Regions from separate parts of the Kluyvera georgiana genome, predicted to be linked through region 3. Evidence: predicted binding sites of a transcription regulator. Region 3 holds the regulator's gene; each other region holds the start of a gene.

Region 1 (4,504 bases), 1.8 Mb from region 3:
TGCACTTCGCCAGTAGTACCCACCTGCTGCAGCAGTACGCCAAAGACGTCCTGATGCTCCAGCGCTTTGTCGGCGTCATCGACGATAACGTCAAAACCAAAGGTTTCCGCACGAGTACGAACCACGTCCAGCGTTTGCGGATGGACATCAGCCGCAACGAAGAAGCGATTTGCGTTCTTCAGCTTGCTTACGCGCTTGGCCATCGCCATCGCTTCTGCGGCGGCAGTCGCTTCATCCAGCAGGGAAGCGGAAGCCATATCGAGACCGGTCAGATCCAGCGTAACCTGCTGGAAGTTAAGCAGCGCTTCAAGGCGGCCCTGAGACACTTCCGGTTGATACGGAGTATAAGCGGTGTACCAGCCTGGGTTTTCCAGCATATTGCGCAGGATAACCGGCGGCAGCTGCACCGGGGTGTAGCCCATGCCAATGTACGACTTAAAGCGCTTGTTGCGACCCGCAATCGCCTTCAGCTCCGCCAGCGCGGCGAATTCTGTGGTGGCCTCGCCTACCTGAGGCGGCGTGGCAAGCTGGATATCTTTCGGCACGATCTGTTCAATCAGTGCGTTGAGTGAATCCGCGCCAACCGTTTTGAGCATCTCTTGCTGCTGCTGGGCATCCGGCCCGATGTGACGTTCAATAAACGCGCCACGGTTTTCAAGCTGGCTTAAAGTCTGTGTCATGAGCGATGGTTCCTGAAACGTGCGGTGAATCGTGATTGTCTAACTGACCTGCCCGGTGGCGCTCCGCTTACCGGGCCTACAAACAACGCCGAATACGCAAAATAATTCGTGCTGCAGGAAGGCGGCAAGTAAGTGCATGCCCAGGAGCGTACATAAGTACGTGACTGGACTGAACGAACGCAGCCAACGCGCCTGCAGCGCGAAGTATGAAGCGTATTTACTCGTCTTCTAATAATGCTTCGTATGCGGTCGCGTCCAGCAGTGCGGCAACTTCCGCCTCGTCGCTGGCCTTGATCTTGAAGATCCAACCGCCGGCGTACGGTTCGCTGTTTACCAGCTCCGGTGAATCACCCAGTTCTTCGTTAACCGCAACGATTTCGCCGCTGATTGGCGCGTAGATATCGGAAGCCGCTTTCACGGACTCCGCTACCGCGCAGTCATCGCCCGCGCTGACGGTCGCGCCGACTTCCGGCAGGTCAACAAACACCATGTCGCCCAGTAACTCCTGCGCGTGCTCGGTGATCCCCACGGTGTAGCTGCCGTCGGCTTCTTTGCGCAGCCATTCGTGTTCTTTACTGTATTTCAGTTCTGCTGGTACGTTGCTCATCAAAAAATCTCCAGAATAATAATCGGTTACGCCACGGCCTTGCCGTTACGTACAAAAACAGGTTTGGTGACCTTCACCGGCATTTCACGGTTACGGATTTGCACAATCGCCGTCTCGCCAATGCCCTGAGGGACACGAGCCAGCGCAATACTATGGCCTAAGGTCGGCGAGAAAGTCCCGCTGGTGATCACACCTTCACGCGCATTGCCGTTATCATCGGTAAAACGCACCGGCAGTTCGCCGCGCAGCACGCCTTTTTCGGTCATCACCAGGCCCACCAATTGGTCAGTGCCTTTCTCGCGTTCCAGTTCCAGCACGTCGCGACCGATAAAGTTGCGATCGGCCGGTTCCCAGGCGATGGTCCAGCCCATATTCGCCGCCAGCGGAGAGACGCCTTCGTCCATCTCCTGGCCGTACAGGTTCATACCGGCTTCCAGACGCAGCGTATCGCGCGCGCCCAGGCCGCAAGGCTTCACCCCTGCCTGGACCAGTTGCTGCCAGAAATCCGCCGCCTGCGCTTTCGGCAGGGCAATTTCATAGCCCGCTTCGCCGGTATAGCCGGTGGTGGCGATAAAGAAATCGCCCGCCTGCACGCCAAAGAATGGCTTCATGCCTTCTACCGCGTGGCGCTGTTCATCGCTAAACAGCGTGCCCGCTTTCGCCTGCGCATTTGGCCCCTGCACCGCAATCAGCGACAGGTCGTCACGAACGGTGATATCAATGGCATAAGGTTCAGCGTGTTGAGTAATCCAGGAGAGGTCTTTTTCGCGGGTGGCGGAGTTAACGACGAGGCGGAAGAAATCTTCGGTGAGGTAGTAAACGATCAGGTCATCAATCACGCCGCCCGATGCGTTCAACATCCCGCTATAAAGCGCTTTGCCGGGTTTGGTGAGCTTCGCCACGTCGTTGGCCAGCAGATAGCGCAGAAACTCGCGGGTGCGCGGGCCGTGCAAATCGACGATCGTCATGTGCGACACATCGAACATCCCGGCGTCGGTACGCACCGCATGGTGCTCATCAATCTGCGACCCATAGTGCAGCGGCATCATCCAGCCGTGGAAATCTACCATACGCGCGCCACATAACACGTGCTGGTCATACAAAGGCGTTTGTTGAGCCATCATGTCCTCGTTGAATATATCGCACCACAAAAACACGCGCCGACGCCCGTCCAGGCACCGACGCAAACGTTCTCTTTTCCCTGAACTTACCACCGAACACCGTGCTAAACCATCAGGAAAAAAGGGACATCACATTAGCTTATGACCAAAAGCCGCCAAAAAGCATACAGAGGAATCAACTGGAAAAAAGCGAATTACACCACATTTAATTAACAATAATGGTTAACAATTCAGCATAAGATAATATTTCATGCGAAAAACAGGGCGACTTTCCCGTAACATAAAATTTGATGGATTAATAAAACTAATGCGAAAAAATGGGTGAAATTAGAATTTTTCAAATGAGGGGGAAGACTCCCGGTGGAACCACCGGGAGTAAAAGTGTGAGCGACTTAACGAAGCCACTCCGGCAGGTCGTTCAGGCCCATCGCCTGACGGATCAGCTGTGGTTTTACGCCGGGCAGCGTATCGGCGAGTTTAAGACCAATATCGCGCAGCAGTTTTTTCGCCGGGTTCTCGCCGGCAAACAGTTCACGGAAGCCCTGCATTCCCGCCAGCATCAACGCGGCGCTGTGCTTGCGGCTGCGTTCGTAGCGACGCAGATAGAAATGCTGGCCGATGTCTTTCCCCTGCGCATGCAGACGTTTGAGCTCTTCAATCAACTCGGCGGCGTCCATAAAGCCCAGGTTAACCCCCTGCCCCGCCAACGGATGAATGGTGTGCGCCGCGTCGCCGACCAGCGCCAGACGGTGCGCGGCAAACTGGCGCGCGTAACGCCCGGTCAGCGGGTAAACCTGCCGCTCGCTCTCCACCCGGCAAAGACCCAGGTGGTTATCAAAGGCAATGTTCAGCGCTTTGTTGAACTCGCTTTCCTCCGCCTGCTGCATCCGCTGCGCCTCTTCCGGCGACAGCGACCAGACGATAGAACACAGATGCGGATCGCTAAGCGGCAGGAAAGCCAGGATGCCGTCGCCGTGGAAGCTCTGACGTGCTACCGCATCGTGCGGCGCGTCGGTGCGAACGGTCGCCACCAGCGCATGATGCCGGTAGTCCCAGAACGTCAGCGGTATATCGGCTTTGCTTCGCAGCCAGGAGTTGGCGCCATCGGCTCCCACCACCAGACGTGCGGTCAGCATGCCGCCGTCTTTCAGCGTCAGAAACGCTTCGTTTTCGCCCCAGGCGACCTGCTGCAATTCCGCAGGCGCCATCAGGGTGATATCCGCGCTACGCTCGGCTTTCTGCCACAGTGCATGGTGAATAACCGCATTTTCAACGATATGCCCCAGATGGCTGTAACCCATGCTGCGATCGTCAAACGCAATGCGGCCAAAACTGTCTTTATCCCACACTTCCATGCCGTGGTAGCGGCTGACGCGCTGCGCGACAATCGCCTGCCAGACATCCAGCTTTGACAGCAGCTTTTCGCTGCCGGCATTAATGGCGGATACGCGCAGCGCAGGCGGCGCATCGGCGGCCAACGCTTGCGGCAGAGATTGTTCCAGCACGGCAACCCGCAGGCCGCTGCCCTGTAAACCGCAGGCCACCGCCAGCCCGACCATACCACCGCCTACGATGGCAACATCAACACTTTGCACATTCACTCCTTACAGCTCTTAACGGGCGACCCAGCCCAGCGTCCGCTGCGCCAGTACATCACGGGCAGGGGTAAATAATTCCATCGCCATCAGCCCCACGTTGCGCCCGACAACCAGCGGTGCCCAACGGTTAGCAAACAGATGCACCAGCCCATCGGTAACGCCGATGGTGGCGGCTTTATCCTCCGCCCGCTGACGCTGGTACTGGCAGAGCAGCGCATAGTCGCCGATATCCTGACGCGCGGCGTGCGCCTGCGCCAGGTTTTCCGCCAGCGTCATCACATCGCGCAAGCCGAGGTTAAACCCCTGCCCGGCGATAGGATGCAGCGTTTGCGCGGCATTGCCTACCAGCGCCAGACGGTGCGAAACCGTACGTGTCGCGGTGGTCAGGGAGAGAGGGTATACGTTGCGCGCTCCCGCCTGAGTGATACGCCCTAAACGCCAGCCGAACGCACGCTGCAGTTCGTCACAGAAACGCGAATCAGACCAGCCGAGCACCTC
Region 2 (4,504 bases), 530 kb from region 3:
CAGGCCGGTACGCCGATTGTCAGCGTGCACGACGACTACAATCCGGAAACCGAGCAGTACACCTTAACCATCCGCCAGCGCACACCAGCCACGGCCGAGCAGGAGGAGAAATACCCGCTGCACATTCCGTTCGATATCGAACTGTACGATAACGAAGGTAAGGTGATCCCGCTGCAGAAAGATGGTCATCCGGTGCACCACGTGCTAAACGTGACCCAGGCCGAGCAGACGTTTGTGTTCGATAACGTTTACTTCCAGCCGGTGCCGTCGCTGCTGCGTGAATTCTCCGCGCCGGTGAAGCTGGAATATAAATGGAGCGATCAGCAACTCACCTTCCTGATGCGCCATGCGCGTAATGATTTCTCTCGCTGGGACGCCGCGCAAAGCCTGTTGGCGACCTATATTAAGCTGAACGTGGCTCGTCATCAGCAGGGGCAACCGCTGTCGCTACCGGTTCACGTGGCCGACGCGTTCCGCGCCATTCTGCTGGATGAGAAGATTGATCCGGCGCTGGCCGCGGAAATTCTGACCCTGCCATCCGCCAGCGAAATCGCGGAACTGTTTGAGATTATTGACCCGATTGCCATTGCCGCAGTGCGCGAAGCGCTGACCCGCACGCTGGCTACCGAGCTGGCGGACGAGTGTCTGGCAGTCTACAACGCCAATAAACTCGACAGCTATCGCGTAGAGCATGCGGACATCGGCAAGCGCGCGCTGCGTAACACCTGCCTGCGCTATCTGGCGTTTGGCGATCGCGATCTGGGTAACAAGCTGGTGAGCGAGCAATACCATCACGCGGACAACATGACCGACGCGCTGGCCGCGCTGTCTGCAGCCGTCGCAGCCGAACTGCCTTGCCGTGATGCGCTGATGCAGGAGTATGATGACAAGTGGCATCATGATGGTCTGGTAATGGATAAGTGGCTGATTCTGCAAGCGACCAGCCCGGCAGATGACGTGCTGGCGACGGTGCGCAAGCTGTTGAACCATCGCTCATTCAGCATGAATAACCCGAACCGTATTCGCTCGCTGATTGGTGCCTTTGCCGGCAGCAACCCGGCTGCGTTCCACGCAGAAGACGGCAGCGGCTACCAGTTCCTGGTCGAAATGTTGACCGAACTGAACAGCAAAAACCCGCAGGTGGCCTCGCGTCTGATTGAGCCGCTGATCCGCCTGAAACGCTATGATGCAAAACGTCAGGCGCTGATGCGTTCTGCGCTGGAGCAGTTGAAAGGGCTGGAGAATCTCTCCGGGGATCTGTACGAGAAGATTGCGAAAGCATTAGCCTGACTGTCACCCGGACGAGGCGTTAACGCTGACTCCGGGGCACACGATGCGGGTTCCCCGGCGTTGTTTCGCTTGGCCGGGCAACCTTAATACAAACAAAAACGCCGCTGGTTTTTCCCTGCGGCGTTTTTTTTATCAAACATGTGCGGTCTGTCGAGCTGCGCTTAACGTGGGAACCTGGATGTCTCGCCGGTGTAGCGCCTGCCAGAAGGTCTCCAGCGCGCTGTCCAGACGGGTGTGCAGATTTGGGCTGAACTGCGGCTTATGCTGATAATCGGTGACCTGGCTGTCATCGGCAAACACCCCCTGCAAAATCTCCTGTGCTTTCAGCGCATTGAGAACCGGCTTAAGGGCATAATCGACCGCCAACATATGGGCAACGGTGCCGCCGGTCGCCAGCGGTAAAACCACTTTTCCTTCCAGCGCGCGCTCCGGCAGGAGATCGAGCAGCGCCTTTAACGCGCCGGCAAAAGAGGCCTTATAGACTGGCGTGGCGATGATTAAACCGTCTGCATGAGCCAGCTGTTCGGTCAGCGTTTGCAGTGCTGGGCTGTCGAAACGCGCGTGGAAGAGATCCTCCGGCGCAAAATTCTGCAAATGCCAGTGGAATACTTCAACATCCGCCGCGGAAAGTTTCTCACGTGCGTACTCCAGCAGAGCGCTGGAACGAGAGGGGAAACGCGGGCTTCCGGCTAAAGTAATGACGCGCATACTCACTCCTTATAACTAAAAATACACATTAATTTAAAATTGATAACATTTGTCTCAGTGTCTCAAAGGTCGTCAGGTGCGCGAAATACTTTTTCCAACGTAGGATTACCAGAAAATGCATATGGCGGGGGAGGTATATAAAGGAGAGAAGGAAAACGATTGCGCTTTTTTTGCCGCAGGTCAATTCCCTTTCTGTGCGAGATCGCACATAATACGCCCCCGGTTTGCACACCGGGAATCCAGGAGAGTTCATGTACTATCCCTTCGTTCGTAAAGCACTTTTTCAGCTCGATCCAGAGCGCGCTCATGAATTAACGTTTCAACAATTACGCCGTGTCACCGGTACGCCGCTGGAAGCCCTTGTGCGTCAGAAAGTACCGGAAAAGCCGGTTACCTGCATGGGGCTGACGTTCAAAAATCCCCTGGGTTTGGCTGCGGGTCTGGATAAAGACGGGGAATGTATTGATGCCCTGGGCGCCATGGGATTTGGCTCGATCGAGATCGGCACCGTTACGCCGCGCCCGCAGCCGGGTAACGATAAGCCGCGCCTGTTCCGCCTCGTTGACGCCGAAGGGTTGATTAACCGTATGGGCTTCAATAACCACGGCGTTGACAACCTGGTCGAAAACGTTAAAAAAGCGCATTTCGACGGTATTCTGGGGATTAATATCGGTAAGAATAAAGATACCCCTGTTGAGCATGGCAAAGATGACTATCTGATTTGTATGGAAAAAATCTATGCCTACGCCGGTTATATTGCGATTAATATCTCATCGCCAAATACCCCAGGCCTGCGCACGCTGCAATATGGAGATGCACTCGACGATCTCCTTTCTGGTATTAAAAATAAACAATCTGAGCTGCAGGAAAAACACCATAAATATGTTCCTGTGGCGGTGAAGATCGCGCCGGATCTTTCTCATGAAGAGTTGATCCAGGTGGCCGACAGTTTAATCCGACATAATATTGATGGGGTCATTGCCACCAATACGACATTGGATCGTTCGCTGGTTCAAGGGATGAAACATTGTGATGAAACCGGTGGTTTAAGCGGTCGTCCATTACAATTAAAAAGTACCGAAATTATTCGTATGCTGTCGGCTGAATTAAAAGGCCAACTGCCTATTATTGGCGTCGGCGGTATCGATTCGGTGATGGCGGCCCGCGAGAAGATGGCGGCCGGTGCATCGCTGGTGCAGATTTATTCCGGTTTTATTTTTAAAGGCCCGCCGCTGATTAAAGAAATCGTCACCCACATCTAGTCTTTTTCTCGGTAATGTGATCCAGGGCTTTATTTCCGGCCCTGGTTGCTTTATATTTCCTCATTGTTGCTTATTTAAACATATTGGTCTTTTATTATTTAGGGCGACAATTAACGCAATGGAAGAACAAACGCTGCACGGGATGCAAAAATGATGGGGGAGAAAAATGCGAATTAAACCTGATGATAACTGGCGCTGGTATTATGATGAAGAGCACGATCGTATGATGCTCGATTTAGCCAACGGCATGTTGTTTCGCTCGCGTTTTGCTCGCCGCATGTTAACCCCCGATGCGTTTGAACCCACCGGATTTTGCGTGGATGACGCCGCGCTCTATTTCTCCTTTGAAGAAAAATGTCGCGATCTGCTGCTGTCTAAAGAGCATCGCGCCGAGCTAATTCTTAACGCCCTGGTGGCGATTCGTTTCCTGAAGCCCCAAATGCCGAAAAGCTGGCACTTCCGCGCCCATGATAATGGCTGGGTACCGGTGACCGGCGATGCGGCCAGCGTCTGGCTGAGCGATGACGATAGTCAGGTTAATTTACTGGTCGTTGAGCCGGGTGAAAACGCTGCACTCTGTCTGCTGGCGCAGCCTGGGCTGGTATTGGCCGGGCGCACGATGCAACTCGGCGACCCGATCAAAATTATGAACGACAGGCTGCAACCCCAGCCAGGGCTGGACGGTTACAGCCTGGAGCAGGCGGTTTAACGGCTCAGTTTTAGCGCCGTTTTGGGAACACAGCTACAGCTCAAAATGGTGCCGTCGGTGCCTACCGCACTTTTCTTCAACGGACTCACTTCTCCTTCGATCAGCGTCACGCGGCAGCTGCCGCACAGGCCCGCGCGGCAGGAGTAGGGTACGCGAATACCCTGCTGCTCAAGCTGTTCCAGTAAAATTTGCTGATTATTTCCGCTGAAGGTTTTCCCTTCCCACGCAATATCCACCAACGCATTTTGCTGAGCCTGAGGCGCGACGGTATCGTCGGTTTGCCCGGCGGTATAGACTTTTGCTGGCCCGGTGGTGAGGATTTCCACTTCATCACCCACGCGCACCACGCCGCTGTTACGGGCAATCAAATTCTGACCGAAATCGACGTCGCCGGTGGCCGGATCGGTACGGAACGACTGTAAGGTCCTTAGCGGCTCTCCGGCGGGGTGCTTTTGCCCTTTTTCCGGGCTGATGGTGGTAAAAATACAGCGGCTGCACGGTTTCACCACGTCAAAAACGACATCGCCAATGCGAA
Region 3 (4,504 bases):
TGCGTTACCAAGATTAAACGCCCCAATATTGACCGAGGACGACAGCCCCGGCGCTTCGTGCGCGACGCGCATAACACGCATCTGCAACGGTGGTACCACGGCGAAGGTTGCTGCCCCCCACACCACCATGCTAAACGCGGCGCCGACCTGCGTTTGCGCAAGGAACGGAATGGCCAGCATGATTGCCATTAACAACAGCAGGAATCCCTTGAGCGTGCCGCTGACTGAGCGGTCGGCAAACTTGCCACCGAGGTAGTTACCGATAGAGAACCCAACGCCAATCAACACCAACATCAACGTAATGAAGCCCGGCGTCGCATCGGCGATCGTGCGCAGCACCGGTGAAATATAGGTGTAGAGCGTAAACATCGCGCCAGCACCGAGTACGGTAGTCAACAGTGCGGAAAGCACCTGTGGGCGCACCAGCACCGACAATTCACGTTTCACGTCAGGTTTTTCACCCGCCCCGCCCTTCGGCAATGACAACCATAGACCGATAATGGCGATAATTCCCAGTCCTGCAGTCGCCAGGAACGACATGCGCCAGCCAATTGTTTCTCCCAGCCAGGTTGCCGCCGGTACGCCGCCAATATTGGCGATCGTCAGGCCCATAAACATCGTCGCGACCGCGCTGGCCTGCTTATGCTTCGGCACGACGCTTGCCGCCACAACCGACCCCAGGCCGAAGAACGCGCCGTGGTTCAGGCTGGTAATAATGCGCGACAGCATTAAGGTGGTGTAGTCCGGCGAGATAGCCGATAGCACGTTGCCAAGCGTAAAAATAGCCATCAGAAAGATCAGCGCGTTACGGCGCGCGCGATGAGAAAGCAGCAGCGTCATCAGCGGCGCGCCGACCATCACCCCAACCGCATAGGCGCTAATCAGCATACCGGCAGCAGGAATCGAGACGTCAACGCCCTTTGCAATGACCGGCAGTAAACCCATCGGCGAGAATTCGGTGGTCCCTATGCCAAAAGCGCCAATGGCCAGCGCGAGTAAGGGAAAATTGATTTTCATGCAAAAGCTCCAGGTGGCCGCACGACAGACGCGGCATGGCAATTTAGGGCAAAAGCATGACATCAATCACAGAAAAACAGAAGTGTACAAAACAGCAAAAGATTATTGCTAATTTGATAACAATCAGACATGAGGGCGCGGGCGCCCCCTCATGGAAGAATTAATGCAGAACAGCGGTAAGTCCAGCGGCGACGATCAGACCCAGCACAATAACGGTCGTGGTGAGCGACATCTTAAGTTCGGTACTCATCAATTTTTCTCCTTTTTATGACCACAGTAAAACTGAGCTCACTCATTTTTGCACAGATAATCGTAAAAATCTTCACAGATTTAGCAGGATGTTGGTTTTTGCTCTTCCACTTTGCGTCCGGATACGTCAAAATTCGACGCTTATTTATAAGCGTACCGGCCATTGACCCCCTCCTGTCGTCCTGTATCGTTTTCCTGGCGAACCGCAATCCACAAAATTGCGTCAGGGTGTATAAAGGCAAACGTTTTCGTTTCGAGTTTATCAGGGGCAGGCCAGGGTCTGGAGTGAGATGGAATGGCAACAATTAAAGATGTAGCGAAGCGCGCAAACGTTTCCACTACAACCGTATCACATGTAATTAACAAAACGCGTTTTGTCGCCGAAGAGACGCGGGAAGCGGTGTGGGCAGCGATCAAAGAACTGCACTATTCACCGAGCGCCGTTGCCCGTAGCCTGAAAGTCAACCACACCAAATCAATTGGTTTGCTGGCAACCAGCAGCGAAGCGGCCTACTTTGCTGAGATTATCGAAGCCGTTGAGAAAAACTGCTTCCAGAAAGGCTATACCCTGATTCTTGGCAACGCATGGAACAACCTCGAGAAACAGCGTGCTTATCTGTCAATGATGGCGCAAAAACGCGTTGATGGCCTGCTGGTGATGTGTTCCGAATATCCGGAATCCCTGCTCTCAATGCTGGAAGAGTATCGCCATATTCCAATGGTGGTGATGGACTGGGGCGAAGCCAAAGCCGACTTTACCGACTCGGTCATCGATAATGCTTTCGAAGGCGGCTATATGGCTGGTCGTTACTTGATTGAACGCGGGCATCGCGATATTGGCGTCATTCCAGGCCCGCTGGAGCGTAACACCGGTGCAGGTCGCCTCGCCGGCTTTATGAAAGCCATGGAAGAAGCGCAAATCAATGTTCCGGCAAACTGGATAGTCCAGGGTGACTTCGAGCCGGAGTCTGGCTATCGCGCTATGCAGCAAATTCTCTCTCAGCACCCGCGCCCTACCGCAATCTTCTGCGGCGGCGACATCATGGCGATGGGCGCGCTTTGCGCCGCCGACGAGATGGGGCTGCGCGTGCCGCAGGATATTTCGCTGATCGGGTATGATAACGTGCGTAACTCTCGTTTCTTTACCCCGGCGCTGACCACCATCCATCAGCCGAAAGATTCGCTCGGTGAGACGGCCTTCAACATGCTCATGGATCGCATCGTCAGCAAGCGCGAAGAGTCGCAGTCGATTGAGGTGCATCCGCGCCTGATCGAGCGACGCTCCGTGGCCGACGGCCCTTATCGCGATTACCGTCGTTAAGGGTTAACTGTGGGCGTCCTGAAGGGGCGTCCGCAGCCACTCTTCATTTAGCGTTTCGCTATCTCCCAAATACTCCAGCAGCCAGCTTAATGCCGGCGACGCTTCGCTCTGTTGCCAGGTCAGACAACAGGCCGCATCCGGGAACGGGTTCTCCAGTTCCAGCGCTACCCACTCCCCGGTTTCCAGCCACGGCTGCGCCAGATGCCCTGGGACCATCGCCGCACAGAGCCCTGCTGAAATACAGGTTTCCGACGACGACCAGTCCGGCACCACCACCCTTTTCTGGTTATCAAGCAGCCAGGTCGTTCGCTTGGGTAGCGATCGCGACGTATCTTCCCGCACCAGCGACGGCCAGTTGCGCAGCACGTCATCGCTCAGCGGCCCGTCCATTTTTGCTAGCGGATGTGAACTGGCTACCACGCAGTGCCAGTTGAGCATCCCCATGTCACGAAAGGCAAAGCGCCCCCCTACCGGTATTGCCTGCGTCGCGCCAATCGCCAGCTCCACGCGACCATCCGCCAGCGCGTCCCAGACGCCGTTGAAGACTTCCTGGTAGACAATCAGTTCGACGTCGCTGAAGTGGCGATAAAAATCGACAATCAGTTGGCGGGTACGCTGTGGCTTGACAATATTATCAACAGCAATCGCCAGCTGGCCGCGCCAGCCGTTAGCAATCTGCTGACATTGCTGACGGGTGATCTGCATTTTTTTGATAACAGAACGGCCTTCTTTCAGGAACCATGCTCCAGCGGGCGTTAATTCAACATCCCGATGGCGACGCTCAAACAACGGCACCGCCAGCCATTCTTCAAGCTGTCGCACCGTATAGCTTACCGCAGAGGGCACCCGGTGTAGCTCCTGTGCCGCGGCGCTAAAGCTACCATTGCGTGCAACCGCATCCACCACTTCCAGCGAATATTCAGACCACATTTCCTGCCTACAAAAAATTTGAATCCATGGCTCAAATATTAGCGTTTCACAACCGCGAATGCACTCTCTACACTCGGCGGCACAGTGTGAACTACGATAAAAAGGGCGATTTATGCAACCTGGGAAAGGATTTTTAGTCTGGCTCGCGGGACTGAGCGTGCTGGGCTTTCTGGCGACCGATATGTACCTACCGGCGTTTGCCGCCATTCAGCAAGACCTGCAAACGCCGGCTTCCGCCGTCAGCGCAAGTCTCAGTCTGTTCCTTGCGGGCTTCGCCGTGGCGCAATTGCTGTGGGGCCCCTTGTCCGATCGCTATGGCCGAAAACCGATCCTGCTGAGCGGTTTGACCATTTTTGCCATCGGCTGCCTTGGAATGCTGTGGGTCCGCGATGGTACCACCCTGCTGGTGCTGCGCTTCGTACAGGCGGTTGGCGTTTGTGCCGCCGCGGTGACCTGGCAAGCCATGGTCACCGACTATTATCCCGCTCATCGCACCAACCGTATTTTTGCGACCATTATGCCGCTGGTCGGCCTGTCGCCTGCGCTTGCGCCGCTGCTCGGCAGCTGGCTGCTGGCCCACTTTGATTGGCAGGCCATCTTCGCGACGCTGTTCATCATTACCCTGGTATTGATGCTGCCAGCGCTGCGTCTGAAGCCTGCCCACAATAAAAATGTCGCCAGTGAAGAGAAGCTCACGTTTATTCGTCTGCTGCGCAGTAAGGACTACCGCGGCAACGTGCTGATTTACGCCGCCTGCTCCGCCAGCTTTTTTGCCTGGCTGACCGGTTCGCCATTTATTCTGCATGAAATGGGCTACAGCCCGACGGTGATTGGTCTGAGCTATGTACCGCAAACCATCGCCTTTCTGATTGGCGGCTATGGCTGTCGCGCGGCGCTGCAAAAATGGCAGGGTAGCCAAATGTTACCGTGGCTGCTGGTGCTCTTCGCGCTCAGCGTCATCGGAACCTGGGCTGTCGGCCTCGCTGA
Region 4 (4,504 bases), 1.4 Mb from region 3:
CGTAGAAGCCTTTCAGCTGCGCCACGTCGCGCACGTCGGCCGGCTTATCGCCCAGTTGACGGTAAACCTGTGCCAGCGCCGTTGCGCCCAGCGCGTTGTGGCCCTTGCCGAGATCAATCAGCAGCAGGGCGTTGTCTTCGGTGACCAACTGCGGCGTAATGGTGTGGCGAACATCTTCCACGCGGGCAAAGGCGGAAATCACCAGCGACAGCGGCGAGGTCATTTCGCGCTGTTCGTTGCCTTCCTGCCAGCGGGTTTTCATCGACATCGAGTCTTTACCCACCGGAATGGTGAGGCCCAGCTGCGGACACATCTCTTCACCGATGGCTTTCACCGCTTCGTACAGACCGGCATCTTCACCCGGGTGACCCGCGGCGGACATCCAGTTTGCCGACAGCTTAATATGTTTGATATCGCCGATCTGCGTGGCGGCGATGTTGGTCAGCGCTTCCCCTACAGCCAGACGAGCGGAGGCAGCGAAGTCCAGCAGCGCGACCGGCGCACGTTCGCCGATTGCCATCGCTTCACCGTAGTAGCTGTCGAGGCTGGCGGTCGTGACCGCACAGTTAGCTACCGGAATCTGCCACGGTCCCACCATCTGATCGCGCGCCACCATACCGGTAACGGTACGGTCGCCGATGGTCACGAGGAAGGTTTTCTCAGCGACGGTCGGCAGGTGCAGCACGCGGTTGACCGCGTCAGCCAGCGTAATCTGCTCGCGCGCCAGCGCTTCGCCCTTCGCTTTCAGCGTCTGTACATCGCGCGTCATCTTCGGCGTTTTACCTAACAGCACATCCAGCGGCATGTCGATCGGCTGGTTGTCAAAATGGCTGTCGCTCAGGGTTAAATGCTGCTCTTCAGTCGCTTCACCAATCACCGCATACGGCGCGCGCTCGCGCTTACACAGTTCGTCAAACAGCGGCAACTGGTCGGCGGCAACCGCCAGCACGTAACGTTCCTGAGATTCGTTACACCAGATTTCCAGCGGGCTCATACCCGGCTCGTCGCTGAGGATATCGCGCAGCTGGAATTTACCGCCGCGACCGCCATCGCTTACCAGCTCCGGCATGGCGTTGGACAGACCGCCCGCGCCGACGTCGTGAATAAACAGAATCGGGTTGGCATCGCCCATCTGCCAGCAGCGGTCGATAACTTCCTGACAGCGGCGTTCCATTTCCGGGTTATCGCGTTGTACGGAGGCGAAGTCGAGATCGGCATCAGACTGACCGGAGGCCATAGAGGATGCCGCGCCGCCGCCGAGGCCGATGTTCATCGCCGGGCCGCCGAGAACGATCAGCTTCGCGCCAACGACGATCTCGCCTTTCTGCACGTGATCGGCGCGAATGTTGCCGATCCCGCCCGCCAGCATGATCGGCTTGTGGTAGCCGCGCAGCTCTTCGCCGTTGTGGCTGTTAACCTTCTCTTCGTAGGTACGGAAGTAGCCGGTCAGCGCCGGGCGACCAAATTCGTTGTTGAATGCCGCGCCGCCCAGCGGGCCGTCGGTCATGATATCCAGCGCGGTAACAATACGTTCCGGTTTGCCGAAATCTTCTTCCCACGGCTGTTCGAAGCCAGGAATACGCAGGTTGGAAACGGAGAAGCCCACCAGCCCGGCTTTCGGCTTCGCGCCGCGCCCGGTGGCGCCTTCATCACGAATTTCACCGCCGGAGCCGGTTGCCGCGCCCGGCCATGGAGAGATGGCGGTCGGGTGGTTATGGGTTTCCACCTTCATCAGGATATGGGCTGGCTCCTGATGGAAATCGTAGCGACCGGTTTTGTGGTCGGCAAAGTAGCGCCCGACTTCAGAGCCTTCCATCACCGCGGCGTTGTCTTTATAGGCAGACAGCACGTGGTCCGGAGTGGTTTCGAAGGTGTTTTTAATCATTTTAAACAGCGACTTCGGCTGCTGTTTACCGTCGATAATCCAGTCGGCGTTAAAAATCTTGTGGCGACAGTGTTCGGAGTTGGCCTGCGCGAACATGTACAGCTCGATGTCGTTCGGGTTGCGCCCCAGTTTGCTGAACGCGTCCTGCAGATAGTCAATTTCATCCTCCGCCAATGCCAGGCCGAGACGCACGTTGGCGTCAATCAGCGCCTGACGGCCCTCACCGAGCAGGTCGACGCTGGAGACCGGCGCAGGCTGGTGATGCGCAAACAGTTTTTCCGCATCCTGCAAGGAAGCAAACACGCTCTCCATCATGCGATCGTGCAGTTCTGCCGCCACGGCGTTCAGCTGCGCTTCGGTCAGGCTTGCGGCTTCAACGTAGTACGCCACGCCGCGTTCCAGACGCAGCACCTGCTGCAGACCGCAGTTGTGGGCGATGTCAGTAGCTTTGGAAGACCAGGGAGAGATAGTGCCAGGACGGGGAGTGACGAGCAGCAGTTTACCGGTAGGGGTATGGCTGTTCAGGCTCGGGCCATACTGCAACAGTCGCTCGAGTCGGGCCCGCTCGTCTTCGGTCAGCGGCGCGTCCAGGTCGGCAAAATGGACATACTCGGCGTAAATATTGCTTACCGGGAGGTTGGCTGCCTGAAACCGCGTCAGCAGTTTGTTAATACGAAATGCAGACAGTGCAGGCGAACCACGCAGAATTTCCATCATAAGTCTCTCGTCTTCTCAGCTTTCAGTGTGCGCAATGGGGGAGAACGGCGGCTATTATAGAGAATCCTGCGCCCTGACGAAACCGTTTGCGTCGAAATAAAATCATCTCTCGTCTTTATCAATAGATGTGACACACATCGCGAATCAGTTGCCAACTGGCGCAATCTTAAGCAAAATGCCGCTCATTCTGTAACAAACCGTAATGTTATCAGGGACCTCCACGGATACTGCAGCGAATTAACTATTTGAAAAAATTAAAGATTAATTATCTGCTCATCGGCGTCGTCACGTTGCTGCTGGCAGCGGCCCTCTGGCCCTCACTCCCCTGGTTTGGCAAACCAGAGAACCGCATCGCCGCGATTGTGGAGCGGGGGGAGCTGCGCGTCAGTACCGTGCAGTCGCCGCTGACCTACGCCACCATTAACGGCAAAGTGTATGGGCTTGATTACGAGCTGGCACAACAGTTTGCCGACTACCTCGGCGTCAAGCTGAAGGTGACCGTGCGCCAGAATATCAGCCAGCTGTTTGACGACCTGGACCACGGCGATGCCGATTTACTGGCTGCAGGCCTGGTCTATAACAGCGAACGCGTACAAAGCTACCAGCCAGGGCCAACCTACTATTCCGTATCACAACAGCTGGTCTACCGCGTTGGCAGCTACCGCCCGCGTAGTCTGAGCAACGTCACCGCAGACCAACTCACCGTCGCGCCGGGGCAGGTAGTCATCAACGACCTGCAGACGCTTAAAGAGAAGAAATACCCCGATCTGGCCTGGACGGTGGATGATAAACGCGGCTCGGTCGATCTCATGCAGGCGGTCATCGACGGTAAGCTCAACTACACGATTGCGGATTCCGTCGCCATCGGCCTGTTCCAGCGTGTACACCCGGAGCTGGCGGTGGCTCTCGACGTCACTGACGAACAGCCGGTAACCTGGTTTAGCCTGAAAGACAACGACAATACGCTTTCAGCGGCGATGCTCGACTTCTTCAATAATATGAATGAAGACGGCACCCTCGCCCGCCTGGAGGAAAAGTACCTTGGGCACGGCGACGACTTTGACTACGTCGATACGCGTTCTTTCCTGCGCGCGGTGGATAACGTCCTTCCCGACCTGCAGCCGCTCTTTGAAAAGTACGCCAGCGCAATAGACTGGAAGCTGCTGGCGGCCATCTCCTACCAGGAATCGCATTGGGACCCGCTGGCAACCTCGCCGACCGGGGTACGCGGCCTGATGATGCTGACCAAAAATACCGCTCAGAGCTTAGGTCTGAGCGATCGCACCGACGCCGAGCAGAGTATCAGCGGCGGCATGCGTTATTTGCAGGACATGATGGATAAGGTACCGGACAGCGTGCCGCAGGAAGAGAAAATCTGGTTTGCGCTCGCCGCCTATAACATGGGCTACGCCCATATGCTCGACGCCCGCGCGCTGACGGCCAGGCAAAAAGGCAACCCGGATAGCTGGGCGGACGTCAAACAGCGTCTGCCGCTGCTCAGCCAGAAGGCATGGTATAGCAAGTTGACCTATGGCTACGCGCGCGGCCATGAGGCCTATGCCTACGTCGAGAACATCCGGAAGTACCAGATAAGCCTGGTAGGCTATTTGCAGGAAAAAGAGAAGAAGGCGACGGAGCGGCTGGAGATCGCAGAGGCTTACCCGGTGGTGACCCTGGATGAGCTTCACCGCGACAACAACCTTTTCGGGCTGTTCTCCTTTTTACGCCAGGACAACCAGAGCGGCAACGACGCCTCTCTGCTCTATTTTCCGGCGAAACACTAGATTACCGTTCAAAAACGCCGACAGCGTCACGCTCGTTTCCGCGCCAGTGCCAAATCAAGCCGATGACTCGGCAAAGACGCTGTTATCTAATACCTCTATGCTCAGGTCGTATCGCTAA

What was found. The regulator PurR, encoded in region 3, represses purine synthesis genes. The targets are predictions, from matches to a motif close to CANGCAAACGTTTGCNTG.
Region 1: gcvT (glycine cleavage system aminomethyltransferase GcvT) is a predicted target of PurR. The motif match lies at 2,468-2,485, and genes of this name have one in related genera.
Region 2: pyrD (quinone-dependent dihydroorotate dehydrogenase) is a predicted target of PurR. The motif match lies at 2,147-2,164, and genes of this name have one in related genera.
Region 4: purL (phosphoribosylformylglycinamidine synthase) is a predicted target of PurR. The motif match lies at 2,678-2,695, and genes of this name have one in related genera.

The regions. Positions count from the first base shown of each region.
Region 1 covers NZ_CP158865.1:809,548-814,051, reverse strand. The annotation lists gene gcvP (aminomethyl-transferring glycine dehydrogenase) at 1-680, opposite strand, end outside; gene gcvH (glycine cleavage system protein GcvH) at 898-1,287, opposite strand; gene gcvT (glycine cleavage system aminomethyltransferase GcvT) at 1,314-2,408, opposite strand; gene ubiI (FAD-dependent 2-octaprenylphenol hydroxylase) at 2,801-4,003, opposite strand; gene ubiH (2-octaprenyl-6-methoxyphenyl hydroxylase) at 4,022-4,504, opposite strand, start outside.
Region 2 covers NZ_CP158865.1:3,160,398-3,164,901, reverse strand. The annotation lists gene pepN (aminopeptidase N) at 1-1,290, shown strand, start outside; gene ssuE (NADPH-dependent FMN reductase) at 1,423-1,998, opposite strand; gene pyrD (quinone-dependent dihydroorotate dehydrogenase) at 2,250-3,260, shown strand; gene zapC (cell division protein ZapC) at 3,427-3,969, shown strand; gene ABTW00_RS15115 (YcbX family protein) at 3,966-4,504, opposite strand, start outside.
Region 3 covers NZ_CP158865.1:2,631,023-2,635,526, forward strand. The annotation lists gene ABTW00_RS12455 (MFS transporter) at 1-1,017, opposite strand, end outside; gene ABTW00_RS12460 (YnhF family membrane protein) at 1,178-1,267, opposite strand; gene purR (HTH-type transcriptional repressor PurR) at 1,562-2,587, shown strand; gene punR (DNA-binding transcriptional activator PunR) at 2,591-3,517, opposite strand; gene punC (purine nucleoside transporter PunC) at 3,630-4,504, shown strand, end outside.
Region 4 covers NZ_CP158865.1:1,241,648-1,246,151, reverse strand. The annotation lists gene purL (phosphoribosylformylglycinamidine synthase) at 1-2,602, opposite strand, end outside; gene mltF (membrane-bound lytic murein transglycosylase MltF) at 2,848-4,386, shown strand.